2 regions of the Oceanobacillus sp. MO10714A genome follow, and region 1 is predicted to be linked to the other one. Evidence: riboswitches for the same ligand, from Rfam matches in the RefSeq annotation. Region 1 holds a riboswitch; the other holds the start of a gene.
The links. Region 1 has a riboswitch for FMN ahead of SPD53_RS14010 (ECF transporter S component). Riboswitches for the same ligand answer to the same signal wherever they lie in the genome.
Positions count from the first base shown of each region.

Region 2: linked by a shared signal. The riboswitch ahead of ribE (riboflavin synthase) and the one ahead of SPD53_RS14010 (ECF transporter S component) in region 1 are both predicted to bind FMN.

Region 1 is NZ_JAXHDC010000031.1:18,423-22,854, forward strand. Features, by position in the region: gene SPD53_RS14005 (S8 family serine peptidase) at 1-2,111, shown strand, start outside; FMN riboswitch at 2,219-2,363, shown strand; gene SPD53_RS14010 (ECF transporter S component) at 2,562-3,152, shown strand; gene SPD53_RS14015 (hypothetical protein) at 3,322-3,675, opposite strand; gene SPD53_RS14020 (1,4-dihydroxy-2-naphthoate polyprenyltransferase) at 3,735-4,432, opposite strand, start outside.
Region 2 is NZ_JAXHDC010000030.1:8,080-12,511, forward strand. Features, by position in the region: gene SPD53_RS13770 (MerR family transcriptional regulator) at 503-1,264, shown strand; FMN riboswitch at 1,373-1,517, shown strand; gene ribE (riboflavin synthase) at 1,858-2,514, shown strand; partial or broken gene ribB (3,4-dihydroxy-2-butanone-4-phosphate synthase) at 2,525-3,142, shown strand; gene ribH (6,7-dimethyl-8-ribityllumazine synthase) at 3,380-3,847, shown strand; gene SPD53_RS13790 (helix-turn-helix transcriptional regulator) at 4,049-4,249, shown strand; gene SPD53_RS13795 (DUF3278 domain-containing protein) at 4,246-4,432, shown strand, end outside.

The sequences.
Region 1 (4,432 bases):
AGCGAATCACCAATGTTTCCGATGGCTGGATTGAGTCGGAAATTGATCTATCTGATTATAGCGGGGAAAGAGTTTATATCGGATTTAATCTGACTTCTGACATCAGCATTGCCCGAGATGGTTGGTATATTGATGATGTTGGGCTTGCTGATACGTCAAGAGGTGAGTCAGCACAAGCGCCGAACATCGGAATGAATTCTTCCGCTGGATTATTGTTAGGTCTTAATAGTATCGGAATGAAGAAGGCTCCAATTGATCCCGATAAATTAAAACCAGCATTTCCAGATGAAAAAGAATCGGTTAAAGAAGATGCAATTACACCTGCCGCTTTACCATTAGCTGCGACAGTAAGCGTGCTTGAAAGCGGAAGGTCAGTGAATACGAATCCTGCAGATGGGTCCTTCTCTATCACTCATGCTGCTGGTGACTTCACCGTAGTTGCAGAAAGTTATGGTTACCATCCTGCAGAAGAAAATGTAACAGTCGAGGCAGATGAATCAACAACAGTTAACTTTACTCTAGAAGAACAAGATGAATACACCATTTCAGGTACGGTAACAGATGAAGTAACTGGTGAAGGAATTGCAGACGCTACACTTCTAATTGTAGAAGATGCGAATGTGGAAGCCGTTACGACAGATGAAAATGGTGCCTTTACGATCACTGCTTATGAAGGCGTATATACGCTAAAAGTACTAGCTCGTGGCTATCATGGAGCAGAAGTAGAAGCTGACTTTACTTCTGATGGTACGGTTAATATTGAATTAGAACCTTTCTACACCGTTCCGGGCGGAGAGATTGGCTATGATGATGGAACAGCGGAAAACGCTCGTGCATTCTATGATGCTGGTAATGGCTGGGCAGTTCGTATGTCCCTTGATGAAGGACAAGAATCGGCAATTGTAACGGATGGGGTTTTCCAATTCCATGATGACGATTGGCCAGTTCCAGGAGGTACGGAATTTGCCGTTGAGGTATGGGATGCAAGTGGGCCGGATGGCACTCCAGGTGAGCGAATTGCTGGCCCAGTTGAAGCAGAGGCAATTCGGAGTCTGGATGAGTGGACGGTTGTTGACTTAAGTGAACATGCGATTCAAGTAAATGGTGATTTCTATATGGTCTATATTCAACGAGATGTGAATACAAATGCACCGGGCCTAGCAACAGATGAAAACGGACCAAATGCTGAAAGAAGCTTCCAATATGTAGGCGGTGCATGGAATCAATCCCCGGCAGATGAAGGGAACTATATGATCCGTGCCAGAGTAAACTACGAGGTGGAAGAAGCGGTCATTACGTCTCCTGAAGATGGACTAATCACGAATGAAACAGAAGTTACGGTAGAAGGTACTGCTTCACCGACTACCTTCATTAAATTAGTGAATAATGGAGAAGAAGTAGATACTGTAGAAGTTGGAGATGACGGTAAGTTTGCAATTCCTGCAACGCTTGCGGAAGGTGATAATGAATTAGTTGCAGTTACCGTACTGGATGATACAGAAATTATGGAATCCGAACCTGTAGCAGTTGTCTTGGATACAGAAGCACCAGCACTGACCATCGACAATCCCGAAGACGGTGAGAAAACAAATCGTGAAACCGTAACGGTAGAAGGGACAGTTGAGGATGCTAATCTTGATTATGTCGAGGTAAACGGACAGCGCGCTAAGATTGATGATGGGAATTATTCTCTGCGAATTATTCTTGATGAAGGGATAAATGACATTGAAGTTATAGCGGCCGACTTGGCGGGCAATTCAACGTCTGAAGCTGTATCATTGGATGTCGACTTCACACCTCCTGCAATCGAGAATCTGACACCTGAAGAAGATGTGTACTTGGGTGCAGGGGAAAGCGTGAAGTTCGAATTTGATAGTGAGCCTGGCTTAAAGTCCACATTTGTCGTCCATATGCCGCTCACGAATGTGAATTCCAATCCGACTGAATTACCGATGATGGAAACATCTGAAGGACATTATGTCGGCTACTGGACAGCAACAAGCAATGTTGTTGCAGAAGGAGCAGTTATCGAAGTAATCGCAGTCGATGATTATGGGAATGAAACAAGAGCTCAAACAGACGGGAAACTATTTATTAATACAGATGAATGATGGAAAAGGTGCGGCGATCTTGCCGCACCTTCTTTCTTTGCTTGAGCACGTCTCTTGCAATTTATGAAAAATGTAGTATACTTATCATTAGTAATTGAATAATCGATTCTAATCTTCGGGGCAGGGTGCAATTCCCGACCGGCGGTGAGGGGTATGCTTACTCTAAGTCCGCGAACCATAATTTCAATTCTTATGGTTGATCTGGTGTAATTCCAGGACCGACAGTTACAGTCTGGATGGGAGAAGATGTCGAGCCAAATCAAGGTGCATTTTTATGTACCTTCACTTACTCTTGTATTCCCAAACCCTAAAGCCCCATTTACGGCTTTAGGGTTTTTCTGTCTTAAATGAAATTTTAAGACGCTGGAACAGAAGAGTTGTCAAAGTGGCAAGGCGATCCTTCATCACGAGTTAGAATCGGTTAGCAAAAGATGAAGGAGGAAGATGGAGATGCAAAAATCTGCAAAGCAATCTTCAAAGTTATTAAAACTTATTATTTTAGCACTGCTAGGATCAATCGCGCTCGTTTTATTTTTCTTAAACTTTCCGCTGCCGTTCCTACCACCATATTTAAAAATTGATTTTAGTGATGTGCCGGCATTGATGGCTTCACTTATTTTTTCACCACTTGCTGGTGTAGCTGTCGTTCTCATTAAGAACGTGCTTTATTTCGCGGTGTCTGGATCAGGGGACCCGGTCGGTGTTCTAGCGAATTTTCTTGCAGGTGTAATGTTTGTCCTTCCAGTTTCACTTATTTATCATAAGTTCCATAAAGGTGTAAAATCGATCGTTTCCGGCTTAGTTACAGGAACAATCGTTATGGCAGTTGGAATGTCTGTACTAAATTATTATGTTATTCTGCCCGCTTATGCATGGTTTATGGGGTGGGACATGAGTGAACAAATGGCGTGGGGCGCCGTGCTTGTTGGGGTGTTTCCATTTAACTTGCTGAAAGGAATTATTGTCGGAATGTTATTTGTTCCTGTGTTTATAAAAATGCGCAGCTGGATCGAACAGAAACAAACAAATTTAGCTGCATAATATACATTTAAAAAAAGGTTCGTCTCAAATAATTGAGACCGAACCTTTTTTCATGTCTTGGGGAAATATAATAGAACCTGATTATCTAGCAAAGGCTGTACTTTTTAAAAAGAATAGTAGGCAAGGTTATTGGCGAGTGATCCTGCCTACTAATCTTAGGGGTGTTTTTTTATTCTTCTTCCACAAGTGTTTTTGCAGTTGGGATAGCATCGAGTCTTTCTTCCGGTATCGGCTTTTGTGATACGACACTCATACCATACGTTTTATTATCAATCCGCTCCAGCGCTTCATCAATCGCTTGTAATCGTTCCTTGTGAACGAGTTCCATTCCAGCATCACGTTCTTGTTCAAACTGTTCGGTACCCACGTCAGCTGGATGATTGCCATAATCAGACAGTTCTTGAATCGAGTCGTTCGGTGATTTATTAGTAGATTGACTGGAAAGCTTTTCCGTTTCCGCTTTTAATTCGAGCAACCGCTTACGGAAATAAGCTAATTTATCATCTGAAAGATAGGTCTTCATCAAAATCGCTCCTTTTCATTCAGGCAACATTCAAGAAATTTAAGCAGTGACAAGTAAGCTTAGACAAATGCTGCAATGACGAGGGATATTCCAAGTAAGAAGCCGTAAATGGTGTTCGTTTTTCCAGTTGCAATCATTGCGGGCATCATTTCGAGTGGTTCGGTCTTACCGCGGAAGTTTTTGATGACTGTTACGGCTTTCGGTACGCTAAGGAAAGTGATTAGTGTCCAGATAGGCAAGAGACGTGCAATAATTAAAGCTAATGTCCAGCTGTAAGCAATGCTAAATAGTACTGCAAGCACGGTAATTGCTTTTTCCCTGCCGATCAGTACAGCAATAGTTTTTCTTCCGCCAGCTTTATCCCCGTCACGATCACGAATATTATTAGATAAATTGATGCTGCCGATAAAAATGGTAACTGGAATCGATATCCAAATTACTTCACTCGTAATTGTTAGGGTCTGGATGAAATACGTGATGCCGATAATGACTGTCCCCATTAGTACACCGGAAAACAACTCACCAAATGGTGTATATGAAATTGGAATAGGTCCTCCAGTATATAGATAACCGATTGCCATACATATTAAACCGATAATAGCAATCCACCAACTTGACTCGATACAAATATAAACACCAAGAATAACAGCAATTCCATAGAATGTAATAGCAAGACTTCGAATTGTTTTCGGCTTTATCCCGTCACGAACAATCGTGCCGCCGATCCCAACTGATTCCTCTGTATCTAGACCAAGTT
Region 2 (4,432 bases), on a different contig from region 1:
AATCGGAATCGTTCACGCGATTAGGCGCCTTCTATGTATACGAAATTAACGAATTCGGAGTCGTTCACGCAATTAGGCGCCTTCTAAATACACGAAATTAACGGAACCGGAATCGTTCATCCGATTAGGCGCCTTCTAAATACACGAAATTAACGGAACCGGAGTCGTTCATCCGATTAGGCGCCTTCTATGTACACGAAATTAACGAATTCGGAGTCGTTCAGGCGAAGACACCTTTTTTTGCAAAGAATGCCATCTCAAGTAGTTTGGATTTCTACAGTACTCATTTATTTAAGGTTTTTTTAGTATTAAATCTATAGCAATTTCAGAATTACTCTCGATTTTCCAAACAAATTAGCCTTTCCCCCTTGCCCCCTCCGTTACGATACATGATAACTTATAATTAACAATAAAGCGGAACTCATTCAGTGGGGGATTACAGACCCTTAATATCTGATAAAATGGAGGGATTTTTTATGAATCATGAAGCACCTAGGTTTCAATCAGTGAATTCAGCAAACAGGCCAGAATAACCGTACGCACCTTACGTTTTTATGAAGAGTTAGGTTTACTCGTACCAACTGAAAGAAATGAATCAGGCCACAGACTTTACGGATTAAATGAACTTGCGAAGCTGCAACAAATTCAATCACTAAAGTTTTTGGGCTATCCATTACAAGAGATCAAAGATTTCATAAAAGATGAAATGGATTGTGCTGTGCAGCTCGAGAAATCATTACCTTTGCAGCATAAACTTTTAACCGAAAAGCGGGATGAATTAAATCAGGCAATCGAAGCTGTCGAGCGAGTACAAAACTTACTCAAGGCAGGAAAATCAATCAATTGGACAGTGTTAAGTTCTTTACTTTTTCAAATGGAACATGAGGAAGATCTGAAGGAATGGGCGAAAGAGTATCTCCCGGAATCGGTTGCTAAAGAATACTTTTCCCTGCCAAAAGAATACCAGCAACTACTGGACGTGGAAATGCTTGATTGGCTAGCTAAGTTAGAAAAATTGATGCAAGATAATGTCCCTGCAAATTCACCAGAAGCTTTTGAATTACTAATGGGACTAACCGAACTGGCAACAAGACATGTTGAGGATAAAGAAGCCTTTGCGATGGAACTGGAAAAGGCACAGGAGTTAATGGATCAGGAGACAATGGATTTTCAGTTCCCTACCATGCTTACCTCTGAACAAGAATCCTATTTAATGAAAATTGGCGAGGAAATGGAGGCATTGTATAAGGAAAATGAGGAATAAATGAATATCATAGAGTTAGGGATAAACGTATTTCCATTTCGCCAAATAGGTACATCCAGTTGCCACATTTTATTGAACATGATACTTTAATAGTAGTATAATATTTTCCAATAACTTCGGGGCAAGGTGAAACTCCTTACCGGCGGTGTTCAAGTGTTATGCTTGTAAGTCCGTGACCCGTACTCTTTAGGAGACGGTGGAGCTGGTGTAATTCCAGCACCGACAGTTACAGTCTGGATGGGAGAAGTTGTTGCGAAAATTTATGCGATGCCGATTCTAGTATTCTCTCTTTTAAAACAGAAAGGAGCTGCAGAGAGTAAATTAATATAGAGAAATAGCTTCAATCGCGCATTTTAATTGATACGGTTACAACAGAAGCCTTACTCCTAATGGCATATGCAAGAACAAACGGAATTCTTTTATGCATCCTCGCATATTTCCGTATTTCTTAAATGTATGCATGTTTATAAAAACCGTACTCCAATCAAACTCTTTCCTTACCACCCAAACGCCCCGCGGTGGAAAGAATTCAAATACATTATTTTACAAAAACAGAAGATTACACGTGATCTCTAGAAGGAGGTTTTATTTCATTGTTCACTGGAATTGTGGAAGAAATTGGAACAATCCAATCCATTAAACGAAATCCCAATTCATTACAATTTAAAATCGCATGTACGACAGTTCTGTCCGATGTGAATCTCGGGGACAGTATCTCGGTGAACGGTGTCTGTCTAACTGTCCATGAACATGGACCAGGCTTTTTCACGGCTGACGTTATGCCCGAAACGGTTAAAGCGACAACGCTCCATATGTTACAGATCGGGAGCCCTGTTAATTTAGAGCGGGCAATGGCAGCGAATGGTCGATTTGGCGGTCATTTTGTCAGTGGCCATGTCGATGGGACTGGAGAAATCATTTCTGTTCGCCGTCATGAAAATGCGAAATACATGGAAATCAAGACAGATCAACAATTGCTGAAATATTCTATTGATAAAGGATCTGTCACGGTCGATGGCACTTCACTAACGATATTTGAAATTACAGGTAATGGATTTGTCATTTCCCTAATCCCTGTCACGCAAGCAGACTCGATTATTGGCGAGAAACAGCTTGGTGATTTCGTGAATATCGAATGTGACATGCTCGCGAAGTATATGGAGAATTTACTTTCTAAAAGATCAGAACAACCAGCAACAAATGGAATTACGAAGGCAACCCTAGCTGAAAGTGGATTTTTAAATGGATGAGGTGAATAAATTGTACGCAACCGTAGAGCAAGCAATCGAGGAGTTAAAAGAAGGGAAAGCAATTATTGTAGTAGATGATGAGGACAGGGAAAATGAAGGCGATTTTCTCGCATTAGGAAAATTTGCAACACCAAAAATGATTAACTTTATGGCAAACGAAGGAAAAGGGTTGATTTGCGTTCCTATTGAAGAAGAAAAAGCAAAGCAGCTTTCCTTAACCCTAATGGCGCCGGAGAATACGGACCCTTACCGGACTGCATTCACCGTGTCGATTGACCATGTTTCAACACATACCGGGATCTCAGCTTTTGAGCGTTCAACAACAATCTTAAATATGTTGGATCCTGAAGCCAAAGCTAGTGATTTTAATAAACCTGGGCATATTTTTCCGCTGATTGCAAAGAGTGGCGGTGTTGTGGAACGACCTGGTCATACCGAAGCTGCAGTTGATCTAGCTAAGCTTGCTGGTGCAGAACCAGTTGGGGTAATTTGCGAGATTATGAGCCCAGATGGAACAATGGCGCGCGGTGCGGAACTGAAAAAAGTTGCAGAGCACTTTAATTTAGTTATTTTGACAATTAAGGATTTAGTAGAATACCGCAAATCGAGCAAGGTTCTTTTATCACGGTGAAATCGTTCGTAAAGCTCCGTCTCAAAATAGAGAGAGTAATCAAATCTATCTAGTCGGGGGATAACAGACACTAACACACTGATTCACGAAAGCGAATTCAGTGGGGGAGGAGCAGTCGACTAAAAACGCGATTCGTTTCGCAACGTCGACACTAACATGTTCTGTGCGTCGAAACTTCTACTGAATGAAGTTTCGTTTGATAATAAATAGGAAAAACATTGAAGGAGAAGAAAAATGAGTAATATTTTCGAAGGTCATTTAGTAGGAACCGATTTAAAAATCGGGATTGTCGTTGGAAGGTTTAATGATTTTATTACCGGTAAGCTACTCGCAGGAGCTGAAGATGCCTTACGCAGACACGGTGTAAATGAAGATGATATTGATGTTGCGTGGGTGCCAGGAGCTTTTGAAATTCCAATCGTCGCAAAAAAGTTAGCAACATCTAAAAAATATGATGCAGTTATTACACTTGGTACAGTAATCCGCGGCTCTACCCCACATTTTGATTATGTATGTAGTGAAGTTTCTAAAGGTGTGGCTGCGATTAATATGCAAGATGGTATTCCTGTTATTTTCGGTGTCATAACGACCGATACAATTGAAGAGGCCATTGAGCGGGCTGGAACGAAAGCCGGAAATAAAGGTTGGGATGCTGCAACAGCAGCTATTGAGATGGCGAATTTGATGAAGCAGATTTCATAACAGCTTGCATGAAGAACTCTCCAATTTTTGATTTGGAGGGTTCTTTAATTTTATAACGCGATTTATTGAATGTCAGCCCTCCCTGAATGTTGGTCTAATTCGTACATTTTTTATTTCACAGTTGACTTTACCCTCCTCTCTGATGTAAGATATAAATTACAAAAGAAATCTATATCTTACATTTCGTAAGTAGGGTGACAAATGAAAAACAACGTAAAAATTACTCGAATTAAAAATTCCATGACACAAGAGCAGCTAGCGCGCCAGGTTGGTGTCACCAGGCAAACAATTGGGCTCATTGAAAAAGGGGAATATAATCCTAGTCTCCAGCTCTGTATTAATTTAGCAAAGTCACTTAACAAAACATTGGACGAATTATTCTGGGAGGTCGATACGCAATGAAATCTTGGATATCCTTTCTATTACCGGATGATGAATATAAGGAAAAAAAGATGCTTTACTTTTTCACGGAAGGAGCAATTATCCTTTTTCTTTCCCTTATTGTAATGATGATCTGCAACAAGTTTTTTAATCTGGACACGGAAACTGTCTTATTGGCAGCCATTGCCATCTTCCTCTTTTATG